3 regions of the Actinoplanes sp. NPDC051346 genome follow, and region 2 is predicted to be linked to each of the others. Evidence: riboswitches for the same ligand, from Rfam matches in the RefSeq annotation. Region 2 holds a riboswitch; each other region holds the start of a gene.
The links. A riboswitch is a leader RNA that binds a small molecule or an ion and turns the genes downstream of it on or off. The one in region 2 is predicted to bind cyclic di-AMP.

Region 1 (6,059 bases), on a different contig from region 2:
CCGGGCGCTGCACCAGACCATCGCCGGCGTCCGCGAGGACATGGACGAGCTGCGCTTCAACACGGCGATCGCCAAGCTGATCCAGCTGACCAACACGCTGACGCCGATGGAGACGACGTCGCGCGAGGCGGTCGAACCGCTGGTGCTGATGATGTCGCCGTTCGCGCCGCACCTGGCCGAGGAGCTGTGGCGCAAGCTGGGCCACGACGGCACGCTGGCGTACGCCGACTTCCCGGTCGCCGACCCGGCCCAGCTGGTCGCGGAGTCGGTCACCTACCCGGTGCAGGTCAACGGCAAGGTGCGCGGCCGGGTCGAGGTCGCGCCGGACACGGCCGAGGCCGAGGTCCGGGAGGCTGCGCTGGCCGCGGTCGCCGAGGCACTGGGGGACCGCGAGCCCCGCAAGGTCATCGTGGTCCCGGGACGCCTGGTGAGCGTCGTCGTCTGACCCTGGGCATTCGTCTGACCCTGGTCATGAAAAGGGCCCGCCGCGCAGGTGCGCGGCGGGCCCTTCTGTTTGGTCTCAGGCGGCCGCGACGGCCGCGGTGCGGCGGGCGGCCAGGCGCCAGCGGAGGACGATCGCGGTGGTCAGGCCGAAGCCGATGGCGGCCGGCGCCAGGGTCAGCGGGCTCATCGAGCCAGGCGAGGTCACCGCGGCGCCGATCACGGCGTAGGAGACCGCGGACGGGACAGCGGCCAGGGTCGTGCCGAGCAGGTAGCGCATGCGGCAGACCGACGTCGTGCCGTACGCGTAGCCGATCAGGCCATACGGCGCGAGGGGGAGGAAACGCACCAGCAGCACCGCGGCCAGCCCGCGGCGGTTGAGCCAGCCGTCGAGGCGGGCCATCCGGCCGCCGGCCTTGGCGCCGAGCACGCCCCGGCCCGCCCAGCGGCCCGCGTAGTAGGTGGCGATCGCCGCGATCACCGCGGCGGCCAGCGCGGCGGCCGCGCCCGTCGCCGGGCCGAGGAGTGCGCCGCAGGCGAGGGTGATCGCCGTCCGTGGCACCAGCACCGACAGCAGCAGCCCGCCCACCACGGCGACGGCGACGGCGGCAGCGGGGCCGAGGGACAGCACCGAGTCGGCGACCGACTGGAGCGGGAGAGCGGCGGCGGCCGCGCCCAGCGCGACGACGACGGCGGCGAGGACGCCGAAGCGGGCGAGGCGGTGGCGCCACCCGATCGGCGTGTCCGGGGTCTGCTGGCTGGCCTGAGGGTCCGCGGCGGGAGACGGCGCGCCCGGCGGGGCGATCAGGGAGTCAGTCATGCAGGCGTACCGCCCCTACTTCTCGTCGGTCCAGGAGAACTTCTGGTCAGGCGTGGATTCGGGTCATACGGCGCCCGCTGCCGCGAGCCGCTCGTCCCGGAGCCGGTTGGCCCAGGTGTCGTCGAGCGGTTGAAGACTATCCGCGCCGGTCGCCCAACGCAGTAGCAGATCGGCTATAGCTGGGTTGCGGGCGAGCGCCGGGCCGTGCGCGTACGTGCCGAGGATCTTGCCGTGCCACGCGCCCTCGGTCTGACCGTCGTTGCCGATGCCGGCGGTGACCCGGGCCAGCGGTGTGACGCCGGGGCCGAGGTGGGTGCGCCCGCCGTGGTTCTCGAAGCCGGTCAGCGGGGGCAGGCCCAGCCGCGGGTCGATGTCGCCGCGCACCTCGCCGACCGCCCGGGTCTCGCCCCGGTCGGAGCTGAGGTCCAGCAGGCCGAGCCCGGCGCAGGTGGCGCCCTTGGCGGAGAACGAGGTGCCGAAGAGCTGGTAGCCGGCGCAGACTGCCAGCACGGCCGCGCCCTGGGCCACCGCGCGGTGCAGGCCGCCGTCGGCGATGAGCCGCTGGGCGGCCAGCGCCTGCGGGCCGTCCTCGCCGCCGCCGATCAGATAGATGTCGGCGGTGGTGGGCATCGGCTGGTCGGAGCGGACCTGGTAGGTCTCGACCGGGATGCCGCGCAGCTGGGCCCGACGGGCCAGGATCAGCATGTTGCCCCGGTCGCCGTAGGTCGACAGCAGGTCCGGATAGATCCAGACGATGCGTAGCACGCTCTCAGTCACGATTTGTCCTCGGTTTTCCGCCGCGGGAAGGCTCAGTTGACACGGTCCAGCTCCGCTCGGATGTCTTGGAACGCCGTGTAGTTGGCGATCACTTCGAGGCGGCCCGGCGGAGTGGCCCGGAGTGCCTCGTCGAAGGATTTAACGTGCCGGAAGGCCACATCGTTCACTTCCAGCCGGACCGCGAGGTCGTAGGCGCGGTCGCCGGTGATCAGGACGGGCCGTCCGCGCAGCGGCGAGAAGTCGACGTCGTAGAGCCAGGAGGTGTCGAAGCCGTCGGGGTCGCGGGCGTTGATGGAGAGCAGTGTGGGGGCCAGCTCGGCCATGTCGAAGGCCTCGAGCCAGCTGGCCGGGTTCTTCGCCAGCAGCAGGCGGATGGTGCGCCCGTCGCGTTCCACCTGGGCGTAGCGGCCGGCGACCGACGCCACGCTCGCGAGCCGGGGGACGGCCTCGATGGGGCGTACGCCGAATTCCGCGGCGAGGGCCAGCGCGGTGGCCGCGTTGCCGAGGTTGACCTGGCCCGGCAGCTGGAGCTTGACCAGGTGCCAGTCGCCCCTGGGGTCGAGCACACCCTCGTCCTCGACCGTCCACTGCGCCTGGGGCCGGCGCAGGGGGCAGCCGGTGCACCACCAGTCGCCGTTCGCGCGCTGGATGGAGCCGCCGCACTCGGGGCAGACCCACGAGTCGTCCGTCCACCGCTGACCGGCGCTGAACCAGGTGACGTGCGCGGTGTTGACCGCCGACCAGACCACCATCGGGTCGTCGGCGTTGGCGACCACGTGCACGTCCGGGTGGGCGGCGAGGGCGGTGCGCCACATCTGCGCCATCATCGCCACCTCCTTGGCCCGGTCGAGCTGGTCGCGGGAGAGGTTGAGCAGGGCGACCACGCGCGGGTTGGTCTCGTTGATCACCTGGGCGAGGTAATGCTCGTCGACCTCGAGGACGGCGAACGGGGTCGACCCGGCCTTGGCCAGCGCGGAGGTGTGCCCGGTGGGCATGTTGGCGCCGAACGAGTTGGTGGCGACCGGTCCCAGGACGCCGAGCGCCGCGGCGGCGAAGCGGGTCGTGGTGGTCTTGCCGTTGGTGCCCGACACGAGCGCGATCGCCCGGCCGGCGGCGAGGTTCCGCAGCAGGTCAGGGTCGATCTTGAGGCCGATCCAGCCCCCGATCACCGAGCCGTCGCCTCGTCCCGCGGCCCGTGAGAGGGCCGCGGCCGTGCGCGACACGGAGGTCGCAAGCTTGGCCCGCAAGGGCAATTTCCCGTCCGTCACGGCGACGAGGGTACCGGAAACGGACACTACGTCGAGTGGCCGCGAGTGCGACACCGTCCGTCCGGCGGCCGATCGGCCGAACGGTTGATCGGCTTTGGTCGTCCAGAGTGGTGTTTGGGCCGGTGAGAAGGTTTGCGGGGGCATTCGCCCGACATTGCTCCCATCCATGATCAGACGTGCCTTCGCCTTTTATGTGTTCTGTTTCACCCGTAACTTTCACCTGACTGTAATCAGGCACACACGCATTGTGGCGGCATATGTCACAGCCCGGTCTCAAACCGGACACTGTCCACTGTGCCAAATACGAAGAGTGACGATGCGGGGGCATGCGGTGGATCGAGAAATCCGGTAGGCAGGGTGTGCCGGTGAGCGACCGCCCACCGCTCGCACCGCACGGATCACGCCGAGCCCTGCCCCGATCCAGGCGGTACGACCACGAGTACGCGCACAACCACACAGGCATACGGGGGCAGGGACGGGGGACCCATATCCGGTCCGCACCGGGTCGCGAGACCCGGCGGACCTTGGGGTGAAGTCGCCATCCGGCGGCCGGGCACACCTTCCCGCCCGAACCCGACAGCTAACCTCGCAGGCGTGCCGGAGGGAATCATCTACCGTGCACGAACGCAGTTCGAGCCGGGGCCGCCGCATGTCCACCGGCACCGGAACCGTCGCACTGTCCCTGGGTCTCTGCCTCTGCGCCGGCCAATTGGTCGCCACACCGGCAGTCGCCGCCGCCGCTCCCGTCGTCACGGCGGTCTCGGCGAAGCCCGTCAAGCCCCGTATCACCGCCTCGTACAGCAAGCGGACGGTCAACTGGGGCTCGAAGGTCCGCGTGACCACGAAGCTGATCGACCCCAGGACCGGCAAGAAGCTGGTCCGCGGCTGGGTACGTCTCCAGTCGAAGGTCAACGGCAAGTGGAAGACCTGGGACCGACGGAAGAATTCCTCGGGAATGGTCACGTTCACCACCAAGCCTGGCAAGACGATGTGGTTCCGCACGTCTTACGAGGGCCAGAGCGGGGTCGCGCCCAACACCTCCTCGGCCGTCAAGATCACTGTCAGGTCCGGTGGCGCGAAGATCCTCGCCGAGGCCAAGAAGCACCGGGGCGCCCGCTACAGCTACGGCGCATCCGGGCCCAACCGCTTCGACTGCTCGGGCTACACGAAGTACGTCTACAAGAAGGCAGTCGGCAAGAAGCTGCCGCACAGCGCGAACGGGCAGCAGAAATACGGCAAGAAGGTCAGCAAGAGCAACAAGCAGGTCGGTGACCTGATCATCTTCCGTAACGGCTCGCACGGTTACCACGCCGCCATCTACGCGGGCGGTGGCTACATGTACGACTCGCCGCGTCCGGGCATGACGGTCGGCAAGCACAAGATCTGGAGCAACAACTACGTCGTTCGGCGCCTCGCCGCCTGACGCGATGCGGTAAAGGTAAAGCAGTACGACAGTTCAGTGGGGCGTGACCCGGTTCGGGTCGCGCCCCACTGTCGTTGTCGCTTCGCGCGGTCGCTCATTTCCTCCACTTCGCTCCCCACGATTCCTCCACTTCTCTCCCCAAGGGCGTTTCGCGCGTGCGGAACGTCCTTTTTCGGTGGAGTTTCGTGCCCGACTGGGCGGCTTGTCGGAAAGTGGACCATGATCGGAGGCGGCAAACCCTCCACCCCGGCTCCACCGCGTCTGACGTGCGCATTCATCCGCGAATCCGGTTCGCAGACGGGCCGATTCCGGTTGCGAGTGGAGGGAAGTGGAGTAGAGTGGAGCGCAGTGGCAGGCCGGAGCGGACCTGCCGGCCCGAGCGAACCGGCGGACCGCACCAGACATTCCATAAGCGGCGCCACAGGGCAGGGGGGTTTGGCCGATGTTCCTCGGCACACACACCCCGCGCCTGGACGACAAGGGTCGGCTGATTCTTCCGGCGAAGTTCCGGGACGAGCTGGCGGGAGGTGTCGTGATCACCAAGGGGCAGGAACGTTGCCTGTACGTGTTCCCGATGCCGGAATTCCAGCGGATCGCGGGGCAGCTGCGCGACCAACCGGTCACCAACAAGGCCGCCCGGGCATACAGCCGGGTGTTCTTCGCCAGTGCGCACGACGAGATCCCCGACAAGCAGGGCCGGGTAACCATCCCGGCGCACCTGCGGGAATACGCGGCTCTCGACCGTGAACTCGTGGTGATCGGTGCGAGTACGCGAGTGGAGATCTGGGACAGACAGTCCTGGGAGCAGTACCTCTCGGCGAGCGAGGACGACTTCGCCGACATCGAAGAGGGGGTGCTGCCCGGCGGCCTGTAGGCGTGGCTACCTGTCGGCCGCCGATGCGGTCCGGACGTCGCTGCCGCCGTACTGCGAGATCTCCAGCCGCTCCCGCTCCTGGCGCCTCTTCCCCGGTGCCAGGCGTGTGTCCGGTGGGGCGCGCCCGATGGCAACGGGCACGAGCGGATGGGGATCTGGCGGTACGGAAGACGATCGGACGCGGCTCGGGCAAGGTCGCGTGGCACGCGGGAAAGAGCAGGACGATGGGGGTCGACATGGGGGAGCCGCGCGGCACGCACGTGCCGGTGCTGCTCGAGCGCTGCCTCGAGCTGCTCGCCCCCGCGCTCGACCGTCCGGGTGCGGTGCACGTCGACTTCACGCTGGGCCTGGGCGGGCACGCCGAGGCCGTGCTGGAGCGGTATCCGGACGCGGTCCTCATCGGACTCGATCGGGACCAGGAGGCGCTCGCGCACTCCCGGCACCGACTCCAGCGCT
Region 2 (6,059 bases):
CGAGCCGGTTGGGGTCAGGCGTGGACGCGGCGGCCGCTGGCGTGCCGCGACGCGACGCCGACCGCCGCTCTGTGCTCCGTTCCGGGGCAGACATTTGCCCGATATTGCCATGCTGATCCATGAACACGAAAGTGGTGTCCACTAACGGGTGCCATCCGTGGGCGTAACCGTCTGACCCGACGCTCGATGTTCCAGAAATGTGCTCGGCGCGGCGCCGGGGGTTTCCTCGCGCTCGTCCGACTCGGCGAGAATCGCCTCGGCCTGCGCCCGCGGGTCGACACTTCCGGCGGCCCGCTCCTCCGGCAGCAGGTCGACCGCTCGCCGCTGCACCCGATCATCACTCATACGCGTTCGGTACCCGCGATCGGCGGCATCGAAAACCCTCACGGGCGATCCTCGGTCGGGCCCGGAAACAACGCCGCCCCCGGCTGTGCCGGGGGCGACGCAAGATGCCGGTGTGCAGGTCGCCTCGCGGCGAAAGGCTCAACGCGGCTCCAGCCGAACGGTATTCCGCGAAGGCAAAGGGTGAGGCCCGGGGACACTGGGCACACCGGCATCTGGTCTCAACTGTCGGCAGTACCCCGCCATTCCAAGAGCTTTTGTGACCTGGACCACAGGATTTGCCCGGTGCCGACGCGCCGCGCCGCTCGTTTGCCCGCCCTCACGCCGGGTAGTCGGTGCCGTGAGCGACGATCTCGACGTCTAGGGAGCGCCATGACGCAGCAGAACGAACGCCTGCCCGCCCTCGGGGACGACGACGGCACCCCCGACAAGGAGGGCGACTTCGCCGGGGAGCACGACACCACCGCCGTGGAGCCCGCCATCGTCGAGGGACGCGACGATGGCGAACAGGAGAGCCCCCGCGGCTGGTCGGGGATGGAGAACGACGGCCCGCCGTGACGGCCCGTCGGCGGGTCAGGCCGACGCGATCACGCGAACGCTCGCTTGCTGTCCCGGCCGCTCCTCGTCACCGTTTAGCTCGGGGTCACCGTTGAGCTCGGGCCCGCCGTCTGCCGCCTCCTTGGCGACGGAGTACGCCAGCTGGAGGAAGTCCGAGACCGCCGTCGCCGTGAAGACGGTGGCCGCCAGCCGGGTCAGTCGCGGTGCGAACACCAGCCCGCTGGTCAACCCGGTAGCCACCCAGACGGCGAGGCAGAAGGGGCAGCTGACCAGTTCGCCGATCGAGTGGCGCACGCTGCTGCCCTGGTGGCGTACCTCCTCGTTGACCTCGCCGTCGCCACCCGGCTCGTCGTAGCGGGTGAAGGGCGCCCGCAGCGGGCTGGTGATCGCGTCCTTGGCGATCAGCCGGCTCAACTTGTGAGTGGCGATCGAGATGAGCACCACGTCGGCGATGGCTGGCCGCTCCGGCGCCGTACGCCCGGTGATCTTCGCGGCGATGCCCAGGCTGCCGGCGAGCACGCCGAACGCGCCCATCATGGCCGCGTAGCCGTCGAGGGGCCGGTGCTCGTGGGGGGCGTACTGCCGGCGCAACCGGTCGAGCCGGGCGCGTACCGAGGGAGACATGCGGTTCCTCTCAGAAGTCCTGCGTGAGCCGGTGCGGATCGACCTCGCGCCCGGGGTGACGGGCCAGGTATTCGGTCTCCAACTCCGCCGTACGCCGCAGGTGGTTCGCGAGCGCCGCGTCGGGACCGTGCCGCAGCGTCGCGAGCCGCGTCCGGTGCAGGCTGGAGAGCTCGCGGATCAAATCGTCGTCGGCGAGGCCCGCAGGGTCGATGCCCTGCTCGGTGCCGACGCGGTCGCCGACCTCGGAGTCGCTCATGATCTCTCCCTTTCTCCGGTGCTTGCCGCAACGGTTTGCCCGTGCCACGTGCGGTCAAACCCCGCCACGCGGCCACCCACCCGGGCCACGGGCAGCGGCGACTCTGGCGGGCTCGGGCCTGCCGGTACCCTCGACGCATGAGAGCGCTGTGGACCCTGGCGTGGATCGCACGTCACGTGGTCGCCCTCGTACTCATCGTCGGTTTCCTGGGCCTGGGCTGGTGGCAGTACAGCCGCGCTACCGGCGGCAACAGCCTCAGCTGGGGCTACACCTTCGAGTGGCCGGTGTTCGCGTTCTTCGTCGGCTTTCTATGGTTCCGCGAGGCGCAGCAGGAGCTCAAGGCCGCCCGACAGACGCCGGAACACCCGGCCGAGGAACCGGCCACCCTCCAGCCGGACGCCACGGACGCGGGCACCCCGAGCTCGGAGGCCGGCGCCGGCACGACCGATCCGGCGTCGGACGAGCCCGTCACGGTGCGGCGTCCGGTGCGTGCTTCCGTGAACCGGCAGGCGCCCTCGCCCGAGGATCCGGAGCTCGACGCCTACAACGACTATCTCGCCTGGCTCAACGCCCACCCCGGGGCCCGGCCGGGCGACTATCCCGGACGCAGGAACAGCATCAAGTAAGCGGAACAGCATCAAGTAAGGACGTGGATCGTGCAGGGAGCCCTCACCCGCTACCGGATCATCGCCTGGATCGTCGGCGTGGTCCTCGTTGTGCTCATGCTGGTGGGCATGCCGCTGAAGTACCTCGGTGACAACGACACCGTGGTCGCGACCGTCAGCCCGGTCCACGGCTTCCTTTTCATGGTCTATCTGGTGGCCACCTTCGATCTGAGCCGCCGCGTCGGCTGGTCGCAGGGCCGGATGCTGCTCGTGATGCTCTCGGGCACGGTGCCGCTGCTGTCCTTCTGGGCCGAGCACGTCGTCTCGCACAAGTGGGCCGTCCAGCCGGTGGCGGCCCCGGCCGCGATGGCGGAGAAATAGAAAGTAACGCTGCGAATCGCGCGCATAGCAGCCTGTTATCAGGATCATTCCGATAATTGCGATAATCGGTGCAGGTCACTCTTCCGGCTCTTGTGTTAATCGAGATCGCCGATAAGTTGGTGCGGTTGGTCCGGTCCGCAGCCACACCCTCACGTGGCGCCGGGCGACGCCGCCGAGTCTCGACGGCGGAGACGGTGACCCCATCCCCCTGGGGCGCCGCGACCGTCTCGACGATCCGGGGAACCACCGAAGTAGCACCTGGGGTGAATCCGCGTTCCGCGCGGTAGGGCCTTCTTCCCGCCCGAATCCGTCAGCTAACCCGGTAGGCGGCACAGCGGAAGAAAGGCCAGTACCGTTGCCACACGCCCGCACGAGGCTACGCACCCTGGTGGTCGCCGCCCTGGCGATCGTGCTCTCCAGCACCGTCGCCCCGGCCGCGCACGCGGCACCCTCCACCACTGAACTCACGAAGAAGATCGAGAAGGCATCCCACCAACTCGAGGACGTCGTCGAGTCCTACAACAAGATGCGCATCAGCCTGAAGAAGACACAGGCCGAGGAGAAGAAGCTCGCCGCGTCACTCGCTCCCGCGAAGGCGGCCCTGCAGGTCGCCGGCTCGCAGATGCAGGTGATCGCTTCTTCGGCGTACAAGACCGGCCAGGTCGGCACCATGAACATCATGTTCGAGGGCGGCGAGAACCTCATCGAACGGATGTCCTTTCTCGAGCAGTTGTCGCGCGACCGCCAGCGGGACATCGACACGTTCACGGCCACCACGCAGAACTACTCGGAGCGTCAGTCCGCGCTGAAGGCCACCCAGGCAAAGCAGGCGGCCGAGGTCAAGGAGCTCGGCTCCCGCAAGAAGAAGATCGAGGGCGACCTCAAGGAGCTGTACGCCATGCGCACCGCGGCGTACGGCAAGGCGACCGAGAACGGCTCGGCGTACACCGGCGACATCCCCGATATTTCCGGTAAGGCCGGGGTGGCGGTCACGTTCGCGTACAACCAGATCGGCAAGCCGTACTCGTACGGTGCCGGCGGTCCGGGCGCTTACGACTGTTCGGGCCTGACGTCGGCCGCCTGGCGCGCGGCGGGCAAATCGCTCTCCCACAACGCCGCGGCGCAGTTCAGTGAGACGAGTCGGGTCAGCCGATCTCAGCTCGAACCCGGCGACCTGGTGTTCTACCGCGGCCTCGCCCACGTGGGCATCTATGTCGGCGGCGGGCAGATCATCCACGCGTCAGTGCCCGGCGAGCCGATCAGCAAGGTGTCGATCGACATCATGCCGCCCTACGGGTACGGCCGAGTGAACTGACCACGCCGTAACCGCACCACGCACGAAGGCCGGTGTCCCCCTCGGGGCACCGGCCTTCCGCTTGCCCAGGCAACCAGAATGGCAACGAGGCAAGGAGCGAGGCAAAGCGAGGCAACCAGAAGGCCGGCGTCCCTTGCGGGACACCGGCCTTCGACGTTGCGGGGAGGTGGGACTACGGGTCAGGCGGCCTGCAGACCCTCGGCGCGGGCCAGCTCACGCAGCCGGCCCAGAGCCTGGATCTCGAGCTGGCGGATGCGCTCCCGCGACAGCGAGAAGCGCGACGCCACCTCGGTCAGCGAGTGCTCCCGCCCGTCCTCGAGGCCGTAGCGGGCGCGCATGATGCCCGCCGACCGGTCGTCGAGGTGGTTGAGCAGGCCCTCGATGCGCTGACGCTCGAGCGCCGTGAGCACGATCTCCTCCGGCGACGGCGCGTCGCTGTCGGCGACGAGGTCGCCGAGGTTCGTGTCGCCGTCGTCGCCCACCGGGGTGTCCAGGGACACGGTGTCCTGGGCCCAGCGGGTCAGCTCGGTGACGCGCTCCACCGTGACGCCCAGCGCCGCGGCGACCTGCGCGGGTTCCGGGTCGGCGCCGAGCTCGCGGACGAGCTGGCGGGTGACGTTGCGCATCCGGTTGACGTCCTCGACGAGGTGCACGGGCAGGCGCACGGTGCGCTCCTGCTGTGCGATCGCCCGGCTGATCGCCTGGCGGATCCACCACGTCGCGTACGTCGAGAACTTGTAGCCGCGCTCGTAGTCGAACTTCTCCACGGCGCGGACCAGGCCGGTGTTGCCCTCTTGGATCAGGTCGAGCATCGGCATGCCCGAGCGCACGTACCGGCGTGCGATCGAGACGACCAGGCGCAGGTTGGCCCGGATGAACAGGTCCTTGGCCCGTCCGCCCTCGACGACCAGACGTTCCAGCTCCTCCCGGCTCACGCCGCGACGGACGTCACCGCTCTCGAGCAGGTGCTCGGCATAGAGGCCGGCCTCGATTGCCTTGGAGAGGTCGACCTCCCTGGCGGCGTCCAGAAGCGGCGTCCGGGAGATCTCGTGCAGGTAGACGCCAACGAGGTCGCGCTCCTCGGCGACTTCGTCCGTCCGCATCACGGTGTTCTTCTCCACGTTGCCCACGGTCCCCTCATTGCCTTCACTAACCCTGTTACGGGCAATTCCTGCGTCCATCAGCCCTCCCCGTAACGTCCGCAGTTCGTGCATTGCGGTGCTGGCACCTACGTAACAAGTGCTGCACTGCGCTGATTCCGGCTGCTGGGTCGAAAGTGACACGAATGCCTGAGCGTCACCTGAGAGTCGAGTGGATACTTACTGAAGAGAGCTCCCAGGGAAGGCATTCGGAGCCGCGCCTGGCGCAGGGTGCGTCCACCGACGCCTACCCTTCGCCCGATACATGACACCATCAGCCCCTCATCCGTCACAGCGACGGGCGTCACGGATACCCTTGCGACGCTCATCACTACCCAGTACGGCTCGGTAGCCAGTTGGGTTCACGTCCAGCATCGACAGGTTGCCGCCAGGCTTGATGTAAACGCCACGGCGAAGATCCCGGCGCCGCTGAAGGTCCGGGAACCCCTGACACCATGCGGCACATCGCGCCGCAGATCACTAGCCCATCCGGGTGACCCCCGCACGGGCGACCATCGAGTGCCCTAGTCGTTTCCGCTATCCGGGGTGGCCACACGGACAGTGATGGAAAACACAGCCCCGCAACGGCCTTGGCGACCCGATTGGGGCCCGATCGCCGAGGACTACGGTGACCGCATGACGGAGCGCCCTATGACAGAACGCAGCGCTGTGGTGACGGGCGGAGCCGGCGGGCTCGGCGGCGCCGTCCTGGAGACTCTGCGTGACGCGGGCTGGCGCGTGGTGGCGCCCGTACGAGCCGGCGCGACGAGCAGACTGCCGGCGGGCGTGACCGGCGTCGAGGCCGACCTCGGCGTCCCGGAGGACGTCGCCGCGGCCGT
Region 3 (6,059 bases), on a different contig from region 2:
AGGAACACCAGCGGCCACCGGCGGCGCCCGAAGCGTTCGAGGACGGTGGCCGGGGCATCTGGCTGGCGTACCAGCTGTGCGACGAGGTCACCATGGCCACCGGTCCGATCGGGACGACCGTCGGCCTGAGGATCGATCTTCCCGGTCGGGTTTCCGCCTCTGACCTGCTGGACGGGGTAGCAGCCGGCGGTTGAACCCGGCATGAAACGCCGTGGAAATGTCGTCATCGGCATTCAAGCGTGTTCGTCATCCGAGGCGACTACATTAGGCCGGTGCTCGGACTACCTCCTCATGTGACGGCATGCCTTTTCGATCTCGATGGCGTGCTGACCCAGACCGCCCTGGTCCACAACGCGGCGTGGAAGTCGACCTTCGACGCCTACCTGGAAAGGCGGGCGGCCCAGCTCGGGCAGCCATTCGTGCCGTTCGACCCCGGTGCCGACTATCATCTGTATGTCGACGGGCGACAGCGCGCCGACGGTGTCCGCACCTTCCTCGCCTCGCGGGGCATCACCCTGCCCGAGGGACTGCCGGCCGACGGTCCTGACGAAGAGACCGTCAACGGCATCGGAAACCGCAAGAACCTGCTTGTCTTGCAGAAAATCTCTGAAGGGGCTGTGCAGGTCTACCCCGGTTCGGTGGATTACCTGCGCGCCGCCGAGCAAGCGGGACTGCGCCGGGCCGTCGTGTCGGCGAGCGCCAACTGCAAGGACGTGCTGGAGGCAGCCAAGATCGACGGCTTCCTCGAGGTACGGGTGGACGGCGTCACCGCACGTGCGGAAAACTTGCCCGGTAAGCCCGCGCCGGACACGTTCCTGCACGGAGCGAAGCTGCTCGGTGTCCCGCCGGAGAATTGTGCGGTCTTCGAGGACGCCCTTGCCGGCGTCGCGGCCGGCAGGGCCGGCGGGTTCGGCATCGTGATCGGTGTGGATCGCGTGGGCCAGGCCGACGCGTTGCGCGCGAACGGCGCCGACATCGTCGTGCAGGACCTCGCCGAGCTCCTCCTCACCCGGTAACCCCCCATCTGACTTCTTCTTCTCAGTTGCGAGAGGCACCACCGTGATCCGTGAACGGGCTTACCCCGTAGACCCCTGGCACATCCGGGAAACCCGGCTGGACCTGGAACTCATGGCCCAGTCCGAGTCGGTCTTCGCCCTGGCCAACGGCCACATCGGCATCCGCGGCAACCTGGACGAGGGCGAGCCCCACGGCCTGCCCGGTACCTACCTGAACTCGTTCTTCGAGCTGCGGCCCCTGCCGTACGCCGAAGCGGGGTACGGCTTCCCCGAGTCGGGTCAGACGATGGTCAACGTCACCAACGCCAAGCTCATGCGCCTGCTCGTCGACGATGAGCCGTTCGACGTGCGCTACGGCGAGCTGCGCTCCCACGAGCGCACCCTCGACCTGCGCGCCGGCACCCTCGAACGCATCGTCGAATGGGTGTCCCCGTCCGGGCAGGCGATCCGGGTACGCACCCTGCGCATGGTGTCCTTCACCCAGCGCGCCGTCGTCGCCTTCCTCTACGAGGTCGAGCCGATCGACTCCACGGCCCGGCTCATCCTGCAGTCCGAGCTGGTGGCCAACGAGCAGCTTCCGCCGACCAGCAAGGACCCGCGCGTCGCGGCCGTGCTGGACCACCCGCTGCAGGCCGAGGAGATGCTCGAGCAGCGCACCGGTGGCCTGCTGGTGCACCGTACGAAGGCCAGCGACCTGCGCATGGCCGCGGCGATGGAGCACCTCGTCGAGGCGCCCGGCAAGCACGCCGTCACCACCGAGGGCCACCCCGACTGGCTGCGGACCACCGTCGCCTGCAAGCTCGAGCCGGGGCAGAAGCTGCGGGTCGTGAAGCTGGCCGCGTACGGCTGGTCCAGCAACCGCTCCCTGCCCGCCGTGCGGGACCAGGTGGGCGCCGCCCTCGCCAGCGCTCGGCTGGACGGCTGGGAGGGTCTGATCGAGGCCCAGCGGGAATTCCTCGACGAGTTCTGGGACCACTCCGACGTGCGCGTCGAGGGCGACCCCGAGGTGCAGCAGGCGGTGCGCTTCGGGCTCTTCCACACGTTGCAGGCCGGTGCCCGGGCCGAGAAGCGGCCGATCGGCTCCAAGGGCCTCTCCGGCCCGGGCTACGACGGTCACACCTTCTGGGACGCCGAGACGTTCGTGCTTCCGGCGCTGACCTACACCCAGCCGTCGGCGGCCGCGGACGTCCTGCGCTGGCGGCACTCGACGCTCGACCTCGCCAAGGAGCGGGCGCAGACGCTGGGCCTGCAGGGCGCGGCGTTCCCGTGGCGCACCATCCGCGGGCAGGAATGCTCGGCGTACTGGCCGGCCGGCACCGCCGGATTCCACATCGGCGCCGACATCGCCGACGCGGTCCGTCGCTATGTCTCGGCCACGGCCGACTGCGACTTCGAGCGGGAGGTCGGCCTCGAACTGCTCGTCGAGACCGCCCGGCTGTGGCGCTCGCTGGGTCACCACGACCGGCACGGCCGCTTCCACATCGACGGGGTGACCGGTCCCGACGAGTACACCGCGGTGGTCGACGACAACGTCTACACCAACCTGATGGCACAGCAGAACCTCATGGCGGCGGCGGACGCGGTCAACCGCCACCCCGACCTGGCCCGCAAGCTGGGGGTGGACGACGAGGAGTCGGCGTCGTGGCGGGACGCGGCGGCCGCGGTGCACATCCCGTACGACCGGGAGCTGGGGGTGCACCAGCAGTCGGAGGGGTTCACCCGGCTGCAGGAGTGGGACTTCGAGAACACTCCGCCGGAGGCGTACCCGCTGCTGTTGAACTACCCGTACTTCGACCTTTACCGCAAGCAGGTCGTCAAGCAGGCCGACCTCGTGATGGCGATGTACGTGCGCGGCGACGCCTTCACCCCGGAGGAGAAGGCCCGCAACTTCGCCTACTACGAGGCCCGGACCGTACGGGACTCGTCGCTGTCGGCGTGCATCCAGGCCGTCATGGCCGCCGAGGTGGGCCACCTGGAGCTGGCCCACGACTACCTCGGCGAGGCCGCCCTGATGGACCTGCACGACCTGCACCAGAACGCCCGGGACGGCGTGCACGTGGCGTCGCTGGCGGGCTCCTGGATCGCGCTGGTCGCGGGCCTGGGCGGCATGCGGGACTACAACGGCCGGCTCTCCTTCTCGCCGCGGCTGCCGAGCCGGATCAACAGCCTGGAGTTCTCCCTGTTGTGGCGGGGGCTGCGGGTGCGGGTCGAGGTGACGCCGGACGAGGTGACCTATTCGCTGCGCAACGGCGGCGGCTCCGCCCGGCTCGAGCTGCTGCACCACGGCAAGGAGGTGACGGTGACGCAGGTCAAGCCGGTGGTTCTGGCTATCCCGCCCGCGCCGCCGACCGGTCCGGCCCCGACCCAGCCTGCGGGCCGGGCGCCGGTGCGCCGGGCCAGCCACCAGTAGGAGCCCAGCAGAGAGCCCCCGCCTCCTCATCGATCAAGGGGAGCGGGGGCTCTTCGCGCGCGTGGTGCCTGGCTACAGCATGGATATGTGCACGTGGTCCGTGTGGTCGCTGGCGCCGGAATACGAGCTCCAGCCGGTCGCCGGGAACCAGATCATCTTGTTCCAGATGACGTACAGGATTCCGAGCCGGTCGGCGTTGCGGACCGCGAAGGCCATGAGGTTGTTGCCGTACTCGCGGGTGTCCTGGTTGTGCCAGGGCGAGAATCCGCTCTTCTGCAGCGACCAGTCGCAGGCGCGACCCTTGGGATGCTCGAACGGCCCGCCGGGGCGGAAACAGCCCACAAAGCGGGTGAAGCCGGCCTTCCTGACTTCCTTGTACATGTGCATCGTGCGGGCGGTGATGCAGCCGCCCGTCGTCTCGTCGTCGACGTTGCACGACTCCGAGCTGAACTCGCCGTCGCGGTTGCGGGGCGCGGGCGCGGCCACCTTCGACTTGAGATTCACGAAGCCACCCGTCACCGTCTTGCCGCCGACGAGTTGGAGCGCCTTCTCGGCGGACTCCTTGTTCTTCTCCATCGCTTCGAGGTTCTGCTTCTGCGACTTGATCTCTTGGTCCAGGCGAGCCTTGGAGGTGGCTACCCGGTCGATCGCGGCCTCGAGCTCGCTCAGCTTGCCGTCGTTGACGGAGTTGATCTCCTCGAGCGAGACGGCCTTCTCGAGGAAGCCGTCCGGCGACCGCACGTTGAGCAGGAAGCCCATGGTGGTCAGGCCGCCCGTGCGGTACTGCTGGGCCGCCACGGCACCCACCTGGGGCAGCAGGGCGTCGCGCTGAGCCTCCGCGTTCCTCACCTGCACGGCCAGGTTGGCCTGTGCCTTGGTGGACTTGGCGACGGCGGCCTTCGCCGCCAGATAGCGCCGACCCGTGCTGTCGAGCACGTCGTTGAGCATTGGGTTGTTCTCGCCGTCGTCGGGGGTCGACGAGTTTCCGCCACCGGGCGCCGCGGTCGCGGGGGCGCCGGGAGAGACGATCATGGTGATCGCGATCAGCGGTGCCAGGGCGAGGACCAGCCACCGGCCGGGTCTTGCCGTCATGCAGTTTCCTTCCGTGTTGCCGCCTACCGGGTTAGCTGACGGGTTCGGGACGGAAGCGATCCCTACCGCTGGTTCAGCGGATTCACCCCATTTTCCAGGTGGTTCCCCGGTTCGTCTTTCGGCGATTGAGCGGTGGTCCGCCGGCACCTTGGGGGCGGTGCCTTCTTGGCGGTGACCGGCGGAAAGCTTACCTGACTTCGGGCCTTGCATCAGCTGTCTAGAGGGGGAGAAAACTGTTACTGGACAACGACTTTGCGTTACTTTTCGATGAGTTGACGCAGGTCGTGGTCGGTGGCGGCGCATCAATGTGAGTCGTTCCACTCTCCCGGTGGAATAACTGTTTGTGTGCACTCGAATGCGCAGAGTGCGACACCTGTCGATGACGCGATTCCCTGGGTAGTCTTCGTCACGGTTCCATCACGGAACCGCCGCTCAATCGCCGAAAGGCGAGCCGGGGACCCAACCGGTAATGGGGTGAATCCGCTGAGTCAGCGGTAGGGATTGCTTCCGTCCCGAACCCGTCAGCTAACCCGGTCGGCGGCCGACGGAAGGAACGCACGTGAGGCTCGACCCTCTCCGCCGACGATTAGCGACCGTGCTCGCGGTCCTCGTCGCCACCTCGGGGCTGGCGCTCGCCGCTCCGGCAGCGGCCATGGCCGCACCCCGCCCGCTCGCCGCGCCGGGAGATTCCGGCGATGACGGGGAAGGTGGTTCGAAGTCGCTCGTCGAGCAGCTCGAGGCCGCCTCGAAGGGCTTCGTCGAGGCCAGGGAGGCGCTCGACCGCTCGAAGAAGCGCCAGCAGCAGATGACCGCGAAGCTCAAGGCGCTCGACGCCGAGCTCGGTCCCAAGCAGGGCGCCCTCGACGACATCGTCCGGCAGTCCTACCGCACGGGCCGGCTCGGTCCGATGAGCGCCCTGATCACGGCCGACTCCGCGCAGGGCCTGCTGGACCGTGCCGCGACGCTGGAGACCGTCGCGGTGAAGCAGGATCACGCGATCAAGGAGCTGAAGGACGCCCGGGCGAAGCAGGCGCAGGCGAAGCTCGCCATCGACGCCGAGGTCCGCGACCAGCAGCGCCAGGTCACCATCATGGCCAAGCGCAAGGCGCAGGCGGAAAAGGCGCTGAAGACGGCGAACGCCGCGGCCGGCGGTCCGAGCAGCGGCGCCTCCGGCGGCGGCAACAGCTCGCAGGCGGCGGCCGCCCGGCGCAACTCGGACGGTTCGCTGCCCGACGAGTCGTGCAGCGGGAACGACCCGACGACCAGCGGCTGCATCACGCCCCGCACCCTGCACGCCATGCAGGAGGCCCAGGCGGACGGCTTCACCCGCTTCGTCTCGTGCTTCCGCCCGCAGGGCAGCGGCGAGCACCCACTGGGCCGGGCCTGCGACTTCGCGTCCGACAAGACCGGCTTCGGCGGCGTCGCGACCGGCAGCAGCAGGGACTACGGCGACCGCCTGGCGAACTACTTCATCGACAACGAGGGCCGGCTGGGCGTGCTCTACGTCATCTGGTTCAAACGGATCTGGTTGCCGAGCAGCG

Region 1: linked by a shared signal. The riboswitch ahead of AB0M36_RS21725 (C40 family peptidase) and the one ahead of AB0M36_RS15895 (NlpC/P60 family protein) in region 2 are both predicted to bind cyclic di-AMP.
Region 3: linked by a shared signal. The riboswitch ahead of AB0M36_RS25975 (hypothetical protein) and the one ahead of AB0M36_RS15895 (NlpC/P60 family protein) in region 2 are both predicted to bind cyclic di-AMP.

What each region holds. Positions count from the first base shown of each region.
Region 1 is NZ_JBFBAJ010000008.1:274,071-280,129, forward strand. It holds gene leuS (leucine--tRNA ligase) at 1-445, shown strand, start outside; gene AB0M36_RS21710 (VTT domain-containing protein) at 521-1,261, opposite strand; gene AB0M36_RS21715 (glutamine amidotransferase) at 1,325-2,041, opposite strand; gene AB0M36_RS21720 (MurT ligase domain-containing protein) at 2,071-3,291, opposite strand; cyclic di-AMP (ydaO/yuaA leader) riboswitch at 3,741-3,916, shown strand; gene AB0M36_RS21725 (C40 family peptidase) at 3,923-4,729, shown strand; gene mraZ (division/cell wall cluster transcriptional repressor MraZ) at 5,172-5,603, shown strand; gene rsmH (16S rRNA (cytosine(1402)-N(4))-methyltransferase RsmH) at 5,828-6,059, shown strand, end outside.
Region 2 is NZ_JBFBAJ010000005.1:395,984-402,042, reverse strand. It holds gene AB0M36_RS15930 (ANTAR domain-containing protein) at 1-94, opposite strand, end outside; gene AB0M36_RS15925 (hypothetical protein) at 142-345, opposite strand; gene AB0M36_RS15920 (hypothetical protein) at 715-900, shown strand; gene AB0M36_RS15915 (DUF1360 domain-containing protein) at 916-1,524, opposite strand; gene AB0M36_RS15910 (DUF6158 family protein) at 1,535-1,780, opposite strand; gene AB0M36_RS15905 (hypothetical protein) at 1,918-2,406, shown strand; gene AB0M36_RS15900 (DUF3817 domain-containing protein) at 2,437-2,766, shown strand; cyclic di-AMP (ydaO/yuaA leader) riboswitch at 2,971-3,110, shown strand; gene AB0M36_RS15895 (NlpC/P60 family protein) at 3,155-4,081, shown strand; gene AB0M36_RS15890 (sigma-70 family RNA polymerase sigma factor) at 4,261-5,262, opposite strand; gene AB0M36_RS15885 (SDR family NAD(P)-dependent oxidoreductase) at 5,872-6,059, shown strand, end outside.
Region 3 is NZ_JBFBAJ010000011.1:105,339-111,397, reverse strand. It holds gene AB0M36_RS25990 (ATP-binding protein) at 1-194, shown strand, start outside; gene AB0M36_RS25985 (beta-phosphoglucomutase family hydrolase) at 273-1,016, shown strand; gene AB0M36_RS25980 (glycoside hydrolase family 65 protein) at 1,060-3,426, shown strand; gene AB0M36_RS25975 (hypothetical protein) at 3,499-4,518, opposite strand; cyclic di-AMP (ydaO/yuaA leader) riboswitch at 4,523-4,660, opposite strand; cyclic di-AMP (ydaO/yuaA leader) riboswitch at 4,938-5,074, shown strand; gene AB0M36_RS25970 (hypothetical protein) at 5,114-6,059, shown strand, end outside.